DNA from 4 places in the Aeromonas intestinalis genome. Region 2 is predicted to be linked to each of the others. Evidence: riboswitches for the same ligand, from Rfam matches in the RefSeq annotation. Region 2 holds a riboswitch; each other region holds the start of a gene.

Region 1 (4,212 bases), on a different contig from region 2:
GTGTCGCTGGTGACGCTCGGGCCCGTGACCACCAGGGTCGCACTGTTCTGACCAGTGGCGGTCAGACCCGCCGGCAGGCTCCACTGATAGGTCAGGGTGTCGCCGTTGGGATCCGAAGCGGTGGCCTTGATGGTCACCTGCTTGCCGGACTCCACGGTGGCGGTGGCCGGCACTGTGACCACGGGAGCCAGGTTCGGCTGCGGCGCCTTGTTGGTCACCACCACCTGATCCTTGGCCGTGAGGTTGTGATCGTCGGTCACCGTCAGCTCGAACACCAGATTGATGTCCGCACTGACGCCGTCCAGCACCACACGAGCCTTGGCCTGGGTGGCGTCAAGCAGGGAGACCTGCGGGCCGGAGACCTGCTTCCAGGCGTAGGTCAGCACGCCGCTCTCGGGATCATGGGAAGCGGAACCATTGAGGGTCACCTCGGTCGGGCCGGTGACGCTCAGATCGCTGCCGGCGTTGGCCACCGGTGGTTTGTTGGCGGGCGGCGTGGTGCCTTCACCGTGACCGAGCCCCTCGTGCATGGCGTTGAGGATGTCACCGTTGTCCGCATCGATTTCCCAGGCGAACAGACCGCCGAGCTGGTTAGCCAGCACATACTGCCCCTTGGCCTTGACCGACCGATCGTTGTCGAAACTGATGAGATCCCCGGTGCTGGCCTTGAAGACATATGGCGCTTCGGCCACCTCGTCATAACCCTGCTCCCAGCCCGCGCCCATGCGGTTGTTGACGATGTCGCGATAATCCACCACACCGTTCTCCCAGGTGCCCTTGACGGGGCCGGTGGCGGTGCCGGTGAAGGGGCTGCCGGCCGAGTAGCCATTGACCCCGGTCCAGCCACGACCATACATGGCCGCCCCCACCACGACCTTGCCCGGGGTGACCCCCTGGCCGAGCAGCGCCTTGACGCCCTTGTCGGTGGTGTACTTGGTGGCAGGATCCCAGTTGGAGGCAAACAGGTTGGTCTGGTGAGCCAGGTTCTTCAGATCGAAGGCGCCGCTGAAGTCGTAGCTCATCAGGAAGATGTAATCCATGTACTGCTGGGCCGCCTGATAGTCGACCTTGGCAATCTTGTCGCCGCCGGCGCTGATGGCCGAAGTCAGCTCATACTGGCGGCCGGTCTCGGCTTCCAGTTCATCCAGCATGACGCGCAGCTCTTTCATCAGCACCACATAGGTGGCACCGTCAGCCGGGCCACCCAGGCTGGGGTTGGCGCCCTGACCGCCCGGGAACTCCCAGTCGATATCCACGCCATCGAAGAATTTCCAGGTTTGCAGGAACTCTTTGACCGAAGCGACGAAGGTGTCACGCTTGGTCTTGTCCCCCAGGAAGTAGAAGGGGTCGGACAGGGTCCAGCCGCCCACGGAAGGGAGGATCTTGAGGTCCGGATAAGCCTGTTTGAGGGCCATCAGGTTGCCGAAGTTGCCCTTGTAAGGCTCATCCCAGGCGCTGAGGTTGCCTTGCGACATCTGGATCGCTGCCCAGGGATCATGGATGGCGACCTTGAAGTCCTCGCGACCGGCGCACGCACGCTGCAGCGCCTCGAAGCTGCCGGAGATCTCTTTCAGGCTGTCGTTGATGCCATTACCGCCGCAGATGGGGGTGAAGCCATAGAGGATATGGGTCAGGTTCTGGGCCGCGACCTTGTCCACGGTGAACTTGCGACCATAGACACCCCACTCCACGTAGTAGGCACCCACCACCTTGCCGGACTTGTTGACGTAGGGCTTGTTGTTCTCTTGCAGCGGCGCCTTGAGGGGGACCAGATGGCTGCCGTCCGTGTCGGCGACCATCAACTCCTTCTTGTCGGAGAGGGTGCAGCCATCGGCGTTGCACAGGGCCACCTGCATCTGGTAGCGGCCACCCTTGGTGACCTTGAAATTGGCGGTACCCGCCGCGCTGGCGGCGCCGGACCACACTTCCTTGCCATCGAGCAACACCTTGGCGGTCTGGCCCACATCACCGGACCAGAGGTTCCAGGTCACGCTGACCGGGGCCCCATCCTTGTGGACGGTGACCAGCTTGTTGTAAGAGGTGGCAGCCTGATCGACTTCAACGATGGCGAACTTGGTGGGCCCCGACCCAATGGTGGGTTTACCAGGGGCGGCGGCGAAGGCGGAGGTAGAGCAGATCCCCCCGACCAGCAAGGCCAGCAGGGAATGTTTTGGACTGAACATAGTTGAACTTCCTTATTTCGTTATTGGTATGAACAACGAAAAAGGCAACGCAACCTGACAGGTAACGCAGACAACATCGTCACCATGGCTTGGCTCCATGGACGATACAACCTGTGGTGGCCCCGCTATCTTAGGTACTCGGACCCTTAGACCGGAGGCTTTGCGTCCCGGGCTTTCACCCGGTTTGCCTTTTTGCACAACTTGATTTGCGACGAAAATAATCGCCGAATGACTATAGATGAGAGAGCTGGCCCCGCCACCTAGTAAATATGACAGTGACCGGGACTCACTATTGACAGTTGGCTGCGATCAGGCAGCCAAAAGATAACAACGTCGCCGATAGTATGGATTGATAACCATTATCACCCCATCCAATCAAAGATGGATTCTGTGAATGCAGTCACGCAATGGGTAGCAGCAGGCTGTTCATCAGGGCCCTGAGCTTGAGGGGTTTGACCGGTTTGCTGATATAGCCATAACCGTGTTCACGGATCTGGGCCTGCAACTCGCTCTTGCGATCCGCACTGATGATGATGCCGTCGATGCCATTGCCATGGGCCAGCCGGATCATGTGCAGGGCCTGCAGCCCCGTCTTGCCGTCATCGAGGTGATAATCCGACAGCACCAGCCGCGGCAGGAAGCCACCTGCAATGAGATCCTCCGCCTGGGCCTGACTCTGGGCACAGCGTACCTCGCAACCCCAACGCCCCAGCAGGGAGGCCATGGCAGTGAGGATGTCCTCCTCGTTGTCGATGCAGAGGATCCTGACCCCCTCCAGCTGGCTGTCCCGCACCACGGGGGCTGCCACCGGTTGTGGCTGCACGGGGCGAGCCGCAAGATTGAGGGTGATGGCAAACACCGAGCCCACATCCGGCCAGCTGCGCAGCGAGAGCTGATGGCCCAGCACCAGGGAGATGCCGCGGGCGATGGCGAGCCCGAGGCCGAGCCCCTGCTCGCGGGCGGTGCGGGAGTGATCGAGACGGGAGAACTCGTCGAAGATGGTCTCCTGCTTGTCGTAGGGGATGCCGGGACCGTTGTCCCACACCTCGATGCGCACCTTGTTCCCGAGCCGGCGACAGCCGAGCAGCACCCGCCCCCCCGGGTTGTAGCGAAACGCATTGGTGAGGAAGTTTTGCAGCACCCGGCGCAGCAGACGCACGTCGCTGTGGACCGCGAGCCCGCTCTCCACCACGGAGAACTGGATGTCCCCCGCCTGGGCCAGCACCCCGAACTCTGCCTTGAGGTTGTCGAACACGTCCCGCAGGGCGAAGTCCAGCTTCTTCGCCTTGAACTTGCCCGCTTCGAGCCGGGAAATATCCAGCAGATCCGTGATGAGATCCTCGGTCGCCCCCAGAGCATCGTCGATGTGGCGGGCGATCCGGATCTGCTCAGCCCTCTGCTCCACTCCCTGCTCCCCTGGCAGCATCTCCAGCAGGGAGGAGGTAAACAGCTTGGCGGCATTGAGGGGTTGGGTGAGATCGTGGCTCACCGCCGCGAGGAAGCGGCTCTTGGAGTGATTGGCCCGCTCCACCTGCTGGTTCACCAGCAGCAGCTGGCTGTTGAGCGCCGACAGCTCGCGGGTACGCTCCGCCACCCGCGCCTCCAGGTGCTCATTCGCTTCCCGCAGCACCCGCTCCGCCGCCCGAAACGGGGTGATGTCGGTGAAGGTCATGACGAAGCCCCCCGCCGGCATGGGGTTGCCCTGCATCTCGATCACCCGGCCATCCGGCCGCTCCCGGGCCGAGACGTGGGGGCTGCCCCGCTGCATGAAGGCAACCCGGCGCGCCACATGGGCTTCAATTTCACCGGGGCCGCACAGCCCCTGCTCGGCGTTGTAGCGAATGATCTCCTCGATGGAACGCCCCACCTGGATGAGGCCGTGTGGATAGTGGAACAGCTCGATATAGCGCCGGTTCCAGGCCACCAGCTTGAGCTCCCTGTCCACCACCGAGATCCCCTGCCCCATGTGCTCGATGGCCCCCTGCAGCAGGCCCCGGTTGAAGCGAAACACGTCCGAGGCCTCGTCCAC
Region 2 (4,212 bases):
CGAGGCTGGTCAGGGTGCTGCCCATCACATACTCGTTCTTGGCCGGATCGAAGTCATAGTCCCCCGCCATCTCCCAGAACATGACGCCCCCCAGACCCCGCTTGACGATGTAGTCCAGCTTCTTGCCCATGGACTCTTCATCTTCGGTGGAGAGGAACACCTTCTTCTGCTCGTTCCACAGCCAGGGTACCTGCGCCTTGTCGTCGAAGTAGCGCACATACTGGCCCTGGATCACGTCGGCAGGATCATTGGGATCCAGACCCCAGGCGGTACCATAGCTCGGCAGCGTGGTGATGCCGAGACTGGCCGCATGCTCCAGGTTCTTGGCGTGCCACATGGGCACGGCACCGGCGCCGATCTCTTTGCCGTTCTTGTCCAGATCATGCCAGATGTTGTCGATCCCGACTGCACCGTTGCCGCAGGGAATGGTGCTGCCACCGGTGCCCGGCTGACAGTTGCTCTGACTCGGCAGGGCCGCCTTGCCATTGAGACCATGAGTCCCGCCGGTCACCCCTTGCCAACCACGGGTGTAATAAGGCACCCCGATGTTGATCTTGCCGGCCGCCAGGGCGCCACGGAAGTAGTGGGCCGCCCAGGCGGAGTTCAGGTAGCCGATGGCGCCGTACTGGGCCTGGCTGTAGACACCCCATTGAGCCAGCTCGGGATCCGCCTTGTTGTCGAACAGGGCGGCGTTGTGAGCCACGAAGTTGTTCCAGGCACCGTGGAAGTCATAGGTCATCAGGTTGACGTAATCGAGGTACTGGGTGACCTGGAAGTTCTCCATGCCGCGCAACAGGTAGGCCGAGGCCGGCGAGGCGATGGTCAACATGTACTTGCGGCCATCTTCGGTACCGGCGTTGTCCAGCCGGGTACGCAGCGTCTTCATCAACACTTCGTAGTTGGCAAACAGCTTGGCCCGGCACTGGTTGGAGAGGGGGAAGTCGTTGGGGTTGCCCGCATCCTTCATGGAGGTGGGGTATTCATAGTCCACATCCACCCCGTCGAAACCGTACTGACGGATGAAACTCACCGCAGAATCGGCGAAGGCGTTGATGCCGGCGGTGTTGACCGTGCAATCACCCTTGGTGGTGGCGGTGTAGAAGCCGCGGGTATCGGCCCAGCCCCCGACCGAGATCAGGGTCTTCACGTCCGGATACTGCTTCTTGTACTTGGAGAGCAGGTTGAAGTGGCCCTGATAGGCGAACTCGGGATCCATCTCGGCACCCGGCACCCCGTTCCAGGTCATCTTGGTGGCGGCGTCATCCACCTTGATGGTGTGATTTTGCTCGTCCACCGCCGCGAAGGCGTAGTTGATGTGGGTGATCTTGTCCCAGGGAATGTCGTTCACCAGGTAGGCGGGCAGGCCGTTCTTGCCGGTACGCCAGGAGGTGAAATAACCGATGACCCGGCGAGCATGGTCATCCCCCATGCACTCGCTGCCATCGGCGCGGTAGATCTGGCGCACATCGCAGGAGAGATTGCCGCCGGTGGGCGGCAGTGCCGCCTCTTCCACCTGCACATCCACCTGGGCGGACTCGCCCACCAGATTACCCTTGTCGGTGGCGACCAGCTTGAGGCCGGTCAGCCCCTTGGCCTGGGGTGTCCAGTTCACCTGCCAGGGCGCGCTGGTATCCTCGCCCACCTTCTGGCCGTTCACGAACAGTTCGACCTTGGCCACGTCGTTGTTGGCATCGGTGACGTTGCCACTCACCGCCGTGCTGCGGCCCAGCGTCACCTTGGCACCGGCAGCCGGGCTCGCGATGCTCACCTTCGGCGCCTCGGGCGCCACCACGGCGGCGACGTTGAAGCTGACATCCGCCTCGCCGAGCACCTTGCCATCCTTGTCCAGCGCCCGGGATTTCAGTTGATGGGCACCGACACCGCTGGCGGTCCAGCTCGCCGACCAGGGAGCCGCGCTGCTCACCGCCACCTGGGTGCCATCGATCAGATATTCGACCTTGACCAGGGCGCTGCTGTTGCCGCCAAGGGTCACCGCCAGGGAGACCGGGGCACCTTCGTTGAACGCGCTACCCGCGGCGGGCGAGCCAATGGCCAGCGTCAGACCCGGCGTCGTGCTGCCGTCGGTGAACGGCTTCCAGGCATCCGCCCAGACGGTGCCCACACCGGGGGCATAGTGGTAGGACGAAGCGCCGCACCAGCCGGAGTAGGGGAATTCCTTGCATTCATAGAGATTGCCGACATTGCTGACGATATCGCCAGCCTTGTAGGCGGTACCGGCCTGATAGGCGGGATAGGCGGCCTGCGCCCAGCCGGGCATGGTCGCAAGGGCAACCAGCATGGCGAGCCTGCTGGGCCTGAGGGTCTGTTGCATCTTGTTATCTTCCTTGTTGGTCTTGGCTTTTAATGACCGGGCAAAGGGCAACAGCAACAGGCGAAAAGGGGTCGACAACAGGCCATGGACGGGCCACATACCCTCATGTCACCCGGGGGAGCCCCGCTATCTGTCATCGCTGGCAGACCGGAGGCTTTGCGTCCCGACATCACTGTCGGTTTGCTCTTTACCTGGGTTCCGTGAGGAACAGCCCGAGTATAGGAAGCAAGTGACAAACACTCAATCTTCATTCTCGATGAGAAATATGTAAACGCTGGCGAGCTCACACTATTTCATCCGTGATGAGATGACATCTTTATCATTATTTTCATAACGTTAGCTGTGTCAAAAAAATTGAAACAGCCTCTTTTGCTTCCCCATTCTGTGCGCTGGTTCACTGGTATGAGCAGCCAGAAGTGTGACAATGCGCGCCCTTGGTTCAGGCACCAAGGCTATGGAATCACTGGCAAAAATAAAAAAGGAAACACAATGAAAGGTACCCCTACCCTGCTGTCACTGGCCGTGGGGCTCGCGCTCGCGTCCCCGACACTCCAGGCCGCCGGCTTCAGTTGCCCGGCCGACAGTGCCCTCACCCCCATCCCCGCCATCCAGGGCAGTGGCGACAAGAGCCCCCTCATCCCGGACGGCCAGTTTGAAAGCAACCAGAGCGTCTCGGTGAAAGCCGTGGTCAGCGCCCTCGGCGAAAGTCTGAACAAGGGCTTCTACCTGCAAGACGTGCAAGGGGATGGAGATCCCCAGACTTCGGACGGCATCTTCGTCTACCTCAACGACAAGAACTTCGCGACCAAGTACCCGGGCATCAAGCCGGGGGCCGAAGTCTGTCTGGAGGCCAAGGTCGAAGAGTATTACAACCATACCCAGCTCAAGCCCGTCTTCGACGGTAGCACTCCCCGCCTGCAGGTGCTGGCTCAGGGCGCAGTCCCCGCCGCCACGGCGCTGCGGGTGCTGGAGGGGGAAACCCTGGCCAGGGCGCTGGAGCGCCACGAAGGGATGCGGGTGCGCCTCGATGCGGGCAGCGAGCTCAAAATCAGCCGCAACTTCAGCTACGACTATGCCGCCCGTCGCAACAACCTGGTGCTCTCCCACCTGGCGCCGCTGATGAAACCGACCCAGCTGCATGTGGCGGGTAGCGACCAGGCCAAGGCATTGGCCGAGGCCAATGGGGGCAACCGGGTGTTCCTCGAATCGGACTTCAAGGCCGCCGATGGCAAGCTGCCCTGGCTGCCCGCCTGGGAGCCGGAACAGGGCTACCTGCGGGTCGGCGATGCCCCGGTCAACCTGGAGGCCCTGGTCGGCTACAGCTACAACGAATACCGGCTGATCGTGCCCAAGGATCAGGTCATCACGGTCGGGGATCTGCTGCGCACCGACGAGAACGATCGCCAGCGCGCCCCTGCCCGCACCGCCGGTACGGATCTGCGGGTCGGCAGCTTCAACGTGCTCAACTACTTCACCAGCCACTCCAGCGTGGGCGGTGCCCTCAACGTGCTGTGCAAGGATCAGGCGGATGCGGACAGCGCCAAGGGTTGCAACCGCGGCGCCAAGAACCTGGAAGACTTCCAGCAGCAGCGCACCAAGATAGTCAACGCCATCACCGAAATGGACGCAGATCTGCTCGGCCTGATGGAGATGGAGAACAACGGCTTCGACGAGCACTCCGCCATCAGCGACCTGGTCAAGAGCCTCAACGCCCAGCAGAAAGACGCGAGCAATCACTACGCCTTCGTCAGCCTGCCCAAGGTCCAGCTCGGTCAGGATCGCTACTTCGGCGGTGACGCCATCATGGTGGCCATGCTCTATCGCCCGGCCAAGCTGACCCCGAGCGGGGATGCCGGCGTGATCCCGCTGCCGGAGCAGCG
Region 3 (4,212 bases), on a different contig from region 2:
ACGTATTGCAGCTACGGGCCTATGAGGCAGGCAGGGGGAAGAAACCCAACCCCCTCGCTCCCCTGCATGTGCCGCCCGAGTTACGTCAACCTGAGAGGTAAGTTGTGAACTGGCGTGTATTGACCCAATCCTATACAGCTATCCCGCTGATGCTGTTGGCCATACTGGCGATGATGATCCTGCCTCTGCCGGGCTGGCTGCTGGATGCCCTGTTCACCTTCAACATAGTGCTGGCGGTGCTGGTGCTGCTGGTCTCCGTCTCGGCCCGCCGACCGCTGGACTTCTCCGTGTTCCCGACCGTGCTGCTGGTCGCGACCCTGATGCGACTGTCCCTCAACGTCGCCTCCACCCGGGTCGTGCTGCTGCACGGTCACGAGGGGCACGAGGCCGCGGGCAAGGTGATCCAGGCCTTCGGTGAAGTGGTCATCGGCGGCAACTATGTGGTCGGTCTGGTGGTGTTCGTGATCCTGATGATCATCAACTTCGTGGTCATCACCAAGGGGGGAGAGCGGATCTCCGAGGTCTCCGCCCGCTTCACCCTGGACGCCATGCCGGGCAAGCAGATGGCCATCGATGCCGATCTCAACGCCGGCATCCTGGACCAGCATCAGGCCAAGACCCGCCGGGAGGAGATAGCCCGGGAGGCCGACTTCTACGGCGCCATGGACGGGGCTTCCAAATTCGTGCGCGGTGACGCCATCGCCGGTCTGCTGGTGCTCATCATCAACCTGGTGGGTGGCCTGGCCATCGGTATTTTCCAGCACTCCCTGCCGGTCTCCGATGCGTTTCGCATCTATGCCCTGCTCACCATAGGTGATGGTCTGGTCGCCCAGATCCCCTCCCTGCTGATGTCCACCGCCGCGGCCATCATAGTGACCCGGGTCAGCGACGAGGGGGAGATGTCGGATCAGGTCGGCCAGCAGATCCTGGCCTCGCCCCGGGTGATCTACACGGCGGCGACCATCATGCTGATCCTGGGGCTGGTGCCGGGCATGCCCATGCTGGCCTTCCTCAGCTTCGCCGCCGTGCTGGCCTGGACCGGCTGGAGCGTCAGCAAGCGCAGGGCCCAGGATCCGGCGCTGGATGCGGCCGAGGAGCTGACCCGGCAGATGGTGCAGCACGAGCCACAGGGGCTGGACTGGCAGGATCTCGCCCCCGTGGACACGGTCGCCATCGAACTCGGCTATCGGCTAGTGCCCCTGGCGGAGGCGGACAAGGGGGCCGAGCTGCTGGCCCGGGTGCGCGGCATTCGCAAGACCCTCTCCGAGCAATATGGCTTCCTGCTGCCCGAGATCCGGGTGCGGGACAACCTGCAACTGCAGCCGGACCAGTATCGCATCAAGCTCTCCGGCATCGCCCTGGCCATGGGCAACGTGGATTGTCAGCGGCTGATGGCCATCAGTAGCGGGGAGACCTATGGCGCTCTGGATGGCGAGCTGACCCAGGATCCGGCCTACGGCATGAACGCGGTCTGGATCTCCCCGGACAACAAGGCCAAGGCGCTGAACCTGGGTTATTCAGTGGTGGATTCCGCCACCGTCATCGCCACCCATACCAGCAAGCTGCTGAGGGAGCAGCTGGATGTGCTGTTCGGCCATGACGAGGTGGGCAAGCTGGGCCAGTACCTAGCGGTCCAGTCCCCCCGGCTGGCGGAGGAGCTCAACCTGGCCCTGACCCAGATGCAGCAGTTGCGGGTGTTCCGCCAGTTGCTCAAGGAGCAGATCAGCCTCACCGACATCCGCACCATAGCCACCACTTTGCTGGATGCGAGCGAGTTGACCAAGGATCCCGTGCTGCTGGCCTCGGATGTGCGCTGTGCCCTGAGGCGGCAGATCGTCAGGCAGGCCATCGGTTCTAGGGACATCCTGGCGGCCTTCACCCTGGATGACAGGCTGGAGCAGACGTTGCTGAGCGCCATGAACCAGTCCCAGCAGCAGGGCAAGATCCAGTTGGACAGCTTCCCGGTCGATCCCCAGTTGCTCGCCCAGTTGCAGCAGAACATGCCGCTGGTGAAGGAGCAGTTGCAGCAGCAGGGCTATGCCCCCGTGCTGGTGGTCATGCCCCAGCTCAGGCCCCTGATCGCCCGCTATGCCCGCTCCTTCTCAAAAGGTCTCAAAGTGCTCTCTTATAACGAGATACCGGAAGACTTGCGGGTGGAGGTAATTGGCACCCTCGGCTGAAGTTGAATTGCCATGTCAACATCTTGATCAGGAAGTGGTTATTCCGCATATCTACTTGAATTGTCATATAAAGCCGTTATGATGTGACGGCTTTTGACGTGATGCACACTGGAATAAATAACAAAATACAAACAATCAGGTGTATCTCATGGCTTTAAGGATAACAAAGCCATGCCATCCTAATACGGGTCGTCGCATGATAAAGGCAAACTGAACTGAAAAGTCAGGACGCAAAGCCTCCGGTCTAACAGCATTGATGCTAACGATAGCGGGGTTACCAAGGCCATGATTCTCGCCTTGTTTTCATACCACTATAAGGTAAACGCTCAATTAAGAAGCGTTATTCTTGTCGTGGTGCGTTTTTATTTGTCACGGTCAGTTCTGTTGATTGATTCATGTGCAATCACAGGTTCGGGTTAATATGTTTTCTGATTTATCTATCAAGGAAAATTCAATACCCGTCGGTGTTGAATCGCACGCACATTTATTATTTGTCTCCTCATCGTTATCAAATGGAAACGATATTGGGGAGATGTTGTTGAATTCCGGCTACCGGGTTTCCTGCCAGGATTCCATCTCCCGGGCCAAGCAATTCCTCTCCTGCCATTCGGTGGATCTCATCCTGCTCGACATGGCGGTCATGACCGAAGCCGGCCCCTCCAGGGTGCATGAGCTGACGGGGGCCGACTGCGTCATCCTGGTCAATGAGGATCAGGCCTATCTGGCGGCGGAAGCCATGCGGGCCGGCGCCATCGACTACATCATCAAGCCTTTCAGCCAGCGCCAGATCCTCGATGTGGTGAGGGGGGCCTTGCGACTGCGCCAGGCCATTCCCAACCTGGTCGCGACCTCTGCCCTGAGCCTGCAGGTGCTGCAACTCGCCAGGCGCGCCGCCAAGACCTCGGCCACCATCCTCATTGGTGGCGAGTCGGGGACGGGCAAGGAGCGGCTGGCCCGCTACATCCACGACATGTCCAACCGGGCGAACAAACCCTTCGTGGCCATCAACTGCGCCGCCATCCCCGAGGCCATGCTCGAGTCCATTCTGTTCGGTCACAGCAAGGGGGCCTTCACCGGCGCCACCGCCAGCCAGCAGGGCAAGTTCGAGCTGGCCCAGGGGGGCACCCTGCTGCTGGACGAGATCTCAGAGTTGCCCCTGGCGCTGCAGGCCAAGCTGCTGCGGGTATTGCAGGAGAAAGAGGTGGAGCGACTCGGCAGCCATCAGGTGATCCCGCTGGATGTGCGGATCATCGCCGCCAGTAACCGGGATCTGAGGGCGCTGGTGGCACAGGGGGAGTTTCGCGAAGACCTGTTCTATCGGCTCGATGTGCTGCCCATGAACTGGCCCGCCCTGCGGGAGCGGCCCGACGACATCCTGCCCCTGGCCAGCCACTTCATCGAACGCTACGCCGCCCAGCAGGGTTATCGGCTGAGCGAGGGGGCCAGCAGGCAGCTGCTCTCCTACGACTGGCCCGGCAATGTCCGTGAACTGGATAACGTCATCCAGCGGGCCTTAATTATGGCTCGCGGATTGCATATTCAGGCCGTCGATTTGATGCTGCCCCATTACGCAGCGGAGGCCGACAACCCGTTATCGCAGGCCCTCGCGGCCCCCGAGGGGCTCAGCGAGACCAAGCGGCATGCGGAATTTCAATTCGTCCTGGAGACGTTGCGCCGTTTTCGTGGTCACCGCACCCGGACGGCGGAAGCCCTCGGGATGACGACCCGGGCACTTAGATACAAGCTGGCGGCCATGCGTGAGCAAGGCATCGATGTCGAGCAGCAGATTCAGAACTAAGGGATAACCGAGTGAAGATTGAGATGATGTCATCACAGGTGACACTCCTGCAGCAGATGCAGGAAATGCAGCGAGTCGCCAACCAAGCCCCTTCCATCGAACCAAACGAGGCATCGACTGTCTCGTTCAGCGATGCCATGAAAGATGTCGTCGGGCGGGTGAACGAACAGCAGAATATAGCGTCCAGGCTCATGACCGCAGTCGATGCGGGTCAGAGCGACGATCTGGTGGGGG
Region 4 (4,212 bases), on a different contig from region 2:
AGACAGAGAACAAGGCCCCGGGAGCCCATCCACGGGGCCGGTCAGCGCAGGAGGCGATGACGTGAATTTTCAGCAATTACGCATTATTCGGGAAGCGGCAAGGCGGGACTACAACCTGACCGAGGTCGCCAATGCCCTGTTTACCTCCCAGTCCGGGGTCAGCCGCCATATCCGCGAGCTGGAGGAAGAGCTGGGGCTGGAGCTCTTCATCCGTTACGGCAAGCGGCTGCTCGGCATGACGGAGCCCGGCAAGGAGCTGCTGGTGATCGCCGAGCGCATCCTCAATGACGCCAACAACATCCGCAAACTGGCCAGCACCTTCGCCAACCGCGACTCGGGCCGCTTGCTGGTCGCGACCACTCACACCCAGGCGCGCTATGCCTTGCCACGGGTGGTGAAGGCGTTTCGCGAGCAGTTCCCGCTGGTGCAGCTGGAGCTGCGCCAAGGCAGCCCGGAGGAGATAGTGCGGCTGGTGCAGACCGGCGAAGTGGACATCGGCATCAGCAGCGAACAGCTCGACAAGAGCGAAGGAGTGGTGGCGTTTCCTTACTACCGCTGGCATCACAACATAGTGGTGCCGGAGCAGCACCCCCTCACCGCCGAACGGGAGCTGACCCTGGCGGCGCTGGCGCAATGGCCCATCGTGACCTATCAGGCGGGGCTGACCGGACGGGTGCGGGTAGATGAAGCGTTTGCCGAAGCCAGGATAGTGCCGCAGATCCTGCTGACGGCTCAGGATTCCGACGTCATAAAGACCTATGTCGAGCTGGAAATGGGGGTGGGTATACTGGCGGACATGGCCTTCAACGGCCAGCGGGACAAGGGTCTGGTGCAACTCGATGGCAGCCGGCTGTTTGCCCCCCACACCGCCTGGATCGGCCTCAAGCAGGGGCAGTTCCAGCACAATTTCGCCTGGCAGTTCATCCAGCTCTGCAACCCGGAACTGGCGCTGGCAGACATCCAGGCGCGGGCTCTGCGCAACGATGCGGCGCTCGATTACCAGATCTGAGTGAATCGCCATAAAAAACAGGGAGCCTCGGGCTCCCTGTTTTGCATTCAAGACGATTATGGCAGCAAGGTCCAGGCCTCCTGCCAGTGGGAGCCAATGCCCGGCTCATACTGGGTGGCTGTGCTCGCCCACTGGCTGCACCAGCCGCTGTAGGGGAAGGGCTTGCACTGGTAGATCTTGCCGTTCTTGGGTTGCAGCACCTTGGTGCCGGCGGTGTAGGCGGCCACGCCCTCGGGGAAGCTGTACTGATAGTCACCGCCACTGGCCGGATCCTTGAGCATCAGATCCAGGGTCTGCTGCACGGCCGCGCCTCCCGATTTGGGTTTGCCCGTGATCACCAGTTGATGATGGCCGGCACTCAACCCGGTCAGCGACATGGTGAAGCTCTGGCTGCTGTCCTTGATGTCGGCGCTGCTCTGACCCCTGGCGACGCCACCATGGTCATAGAGGGTGTTGGTGACAGCGAGATCCCCTTGCGCCGCGACCGTGAAGCTCAGGGTCAGCTTGCCGCCATCGAGCAAGTACTCGCTCTCCAGGCCGCTCACGCTGACGCTGTCACCGATCGGCGGTTGTTGCTGCTCGAGCTGGATCTCGACCCGTTGCAAGTTGCTGCCTGCTTTGAGGAAGACAGGGTTCTGGCCGTAGACGGGATTGAACTGGCCGTCACTTCCTTGCTGACCGGCGCGGATCTGGCTCTGTTCCCCGTTGATCTTGCTGGCCAGGGCGTGGGCCCAGTTGTTCTTCTGACCCTGCTCGGTGCTGGCGATGGTCAGCACCGTCTGCAGATCCGTGCGCTCGCCGCTTGCATCGAACACCCGGATCATGGCCTTGTCACCGGCCGCGAGATCGATGGAGGGATAGATGGTCCCGCCCTGGCTCCAGCTCAGGGGGGGCTGGGTGCCACCCTCGAAGCGGGCGTCGATCAGGTTGTAGAAGCTGTTGGTGGTATCCCCCACCTCCCAGACACCCAGGATCACCTGATAACCGGTACGGGCAGGCAGGACGCAGTTGTGGGTAACCTGCTTGGGCGGTTGCACCATGCCCCCGTCGATGACGCAGAAGGGGGTGAGGTCGAAGGAGGCCCGGGTCAGCGGCTGGTTCGGATCCCAGTCCTGTTTGGTGAGGTAGTAGCGCCAGTTGCGGGTGGTGTGGTTGGCGGTGAAGGTCCAGCTGATGGCGAAGGGGCCGGCTTTCACGTCGCGCTTGGTCCAGCGATCGCTGGTCTGGGCGTTGAGCTCGCCAAATTGCGGATGGCCGGCGGCGGCAATCTGACCATCGGCCGGGCCGCCAGCGGGGAAGCCGGACGGCGCCTCCAGGCTCTGGGGCTCCCACTGAATGGCGCCGCACTGGATGTTGCCACCCGTCTTGCACAGGTAGTTGCGTGCCTCCGGCTGGCTGATGTAGCCGTGAGCGAGCACGCCGCCACTGGCCAGCAGTGCGAGCGCCGCCGTGAGGTGATTGAGTTGAATAGTTGCTGCCATACATTCCTCTGTTCGATAGATGTGGGCAGTCAAGTTGGCAGGGGAGTTTCCCGAAACACTGTGCTGCAACCCCGCTATCCTGGACGACATGTCTTTAGACCGGAGGCTTTGCGTCCTGGCCTTTCAACCAGTTTGCCAAATGACTACAAAATGGGTCATGGTGTCGCGTTTGACTACGACGCTCCCATCATGACTTCTTTCTATTGAATTATTAAGTGTAAATCTTTACAGCTTGTTCTCATCGGAGTAGAGCCAATACGCCACTTTTTGATTTTATTCCCCGATGTGGCCCCGGCCTCCCTGCCACCGGCACCCAGCGCCGCCAGGAAGACTCCATTCACGAAGATAATCCCTTGTTCGCGGCAGACAGCGGAGCCCGCTTTTGCTAGCGTGATGAGGCGCATCCTCGCGCACCCGCCCTGCTGTCAGGGCGCCATCAAAAAGGAACGGCCGGCCAGTGGCCGCCGATAAAAAGAGGGACCTTATGATTTCCACTGCCAGGAATTACTTGAACCAGCTCAATGCCGATTACCTGAAGGTACACAGGCGCAAGGAGGATCTCTTCTGGTCCACCTACATGGGCACCAGCGATGATCAGGCCGGGTTCACCGCCGCCGAACAGGCCTACAAGGCATTCTGCGCCGATCCGACCCGCCTGCCGGTCTTGCGGGCCATGCTGGCCGAGGCCGAAGGGGCGGATCTCAAACGGGGGCTCGGGGGCTGGATAGCCTTCTTCGAGTGCAACGTCATCGAGGACCCGCAGGCTGCGGTGCTGATGGACGAACTGGTGGCCGCCGAGGCAGAGCTGTTCGCCCGTCGCAAGGAGCTCAAGCTGACCCTGCTGGACGAGCAGGGGCGGCAGGTGTCCGGCAGCCTGCCGGCAGCCAGTGCCTCCCTCGCGGCCAGTGCGGATGAGGCGGTGCGCCAGAGCGCGCTCGCCATGTTCCATACCCTGGAGCAGTGGGTGGTCGACAACGGCTATCTGGCCATCGTCACGCTTCGCAACCGCTTCGCTCGCGCCATGGGCTATCGGGATTACTTCGACTACAAGGTGCGCAAGAACGAGCAGATGAGCCCGGAGCAGCTGTTTACGGTGTTGGATGACTTTATCGCCCGCACCGAGGATCGGGTGCACCTGGGCCTCGCCGAATTGAAGGGCGCCAAGGGGGAGGCGGCGCTGCTGCCCCACAACCTGCGCTATTTCGTGAGCGGCGACGTGACCCGTCAGCTCGACCCCTACGTGCCCTTCTCCCGGGCCCTGAAGGATTGGGTCGAGAGCTTCCGTCGCCTCGGCATCCAGTACCGGGAGGCGACCCTGACCCTGGATCTGCTGACCCGGGAGGGGAAATACGAGAACGGCTTCTGCCATGGCCCGGTGCCGAGCTTCTGGCAGGAGGGAGAGTGGGTGCCTGCCGTGGTCAACTTCACCAGTCTGGCGAACCCCGCCCAGGTGGGCAGCGGCTGGAATGGCCTCAACACCTTGTTCCACGAGGGGGGGCACGCGGCGCATTTTGCCAACGTCACCGGCAACGCCCCCTGCTTCTCCCAGGAGTTCCCGCCCACCTCCATGGCCTATGCGGAGACGCAATCCATGTTCTGCGACAGCCTGCTGGACGATGCGGACTGGCTCAAGGGGTACGCCCGCAATGAGGCGGGGGAAGCGATCCCGGATGACCTCATCAAGGCCATGATCGAGGCTCGCCAGCCGTTTCGGGCCTTCAA

What was found. A riboswitch is a leader RNA that binds a small molecule or an ion and turns the genes downstream of it on or off. The one in region 2 is predicted to bind cyclic di-GMP.
Region 1: another riboswitch for cyclic di-GMP. It lies ahead of ACW5W7_RS15825 (glycosyl hydrolase family 18 protein); the one in region 2 lies ahead of ACW5W7_RS08540 (glycosyl hydrolase family 18 protein).
Region 3: another riboswitch for cyclic di-GMP. It lies ahead of lafK (lateral flagellar response regulator transcription factor LafK); the one in region 2 lies ahead of ACW5W7_RS08540 (glycosyl hydrolase family 18 protein).
Region 4: another riboswitch for cyclic di-GMP. It lies ahead of gbpA (N-acetylglucosamine-binding protein GbpA); the one in region 2 lies ahead of ACW5W7_RS08540 (glycosyl hydrolase family 18 protein).

The regions. Positions count from the first base shown of each region.
Region 1 covers NZ_JBSTYK010000012.1:108,348-112,559, reverse strand. Annotated here, with positions in the region: gene ACW5W7_RS15825 (glycosyl hydrolase family 18 protein) at 1-2,183, opposite strand, end outside; cyclic di-GMP riboswitch class I at 2,296-2,382, opposite strand; gene ACW5W7_RS15820 (hybrid sensor histidine kinase/response regulator) at 2,584-4,212, opposite strand, start outside.
Region 2 covers NZ_JBSTYK010000005.1:220,377-224,588, forward strand. Annotated here, with positions in the region: gene ACW5W7_RS08540 (glycosyl hydrolase family 18 protein) at 1-2,299, opposite strand, end outside; cyclic di-GMP riboswitch class I at 2,446-2,527, opposite strand; gene ACW5W7_RS08545 (ExeM/NucH family extracellular endonuclease) at 2,822-4,212, shown strand, end outside.
Region 3 covers NZ_JBSTYK010000008.1:188,203-192,414, reverse strand. Annotated here, with positions in the region: gene flhB (flagellar biosynthesis protein FlhB) at 1-101, shown strand, start outside; gene lfhA (lateral flagellar biosynthesis protein LfhA) at 105-2,180, shown strand; cyclic di-GMP riboswitch class I at 2,375-2,462, shown strand; gene lafK (lateral flagellar response regulator transcription factor LafK) at 2,716-3,978, shown strand; gene lfiE (lateral flagellar hook-basal body complex protein LfiE) at 3,990-4,212, shown strand, end outside.
Region 4 covers NZ_JBSTYK010000020.1:62,711-66,922, reverse strand. Annotated here, with positions in the region: gene cbl (HTH-type transcriptional regulator Cbl) at 62-1,009, shown strand; gene gbpA (N-acetylglucosamine-binding protein GbpA) at 1,066-2,490, opposite strand; cyclic di-GMP riboswitch class I at 2,552-2,637, opposite strand; gene ACW5W7_RS19535 (M3 family metallopeptidase) at 2,975-4,212, shown strand, end outside.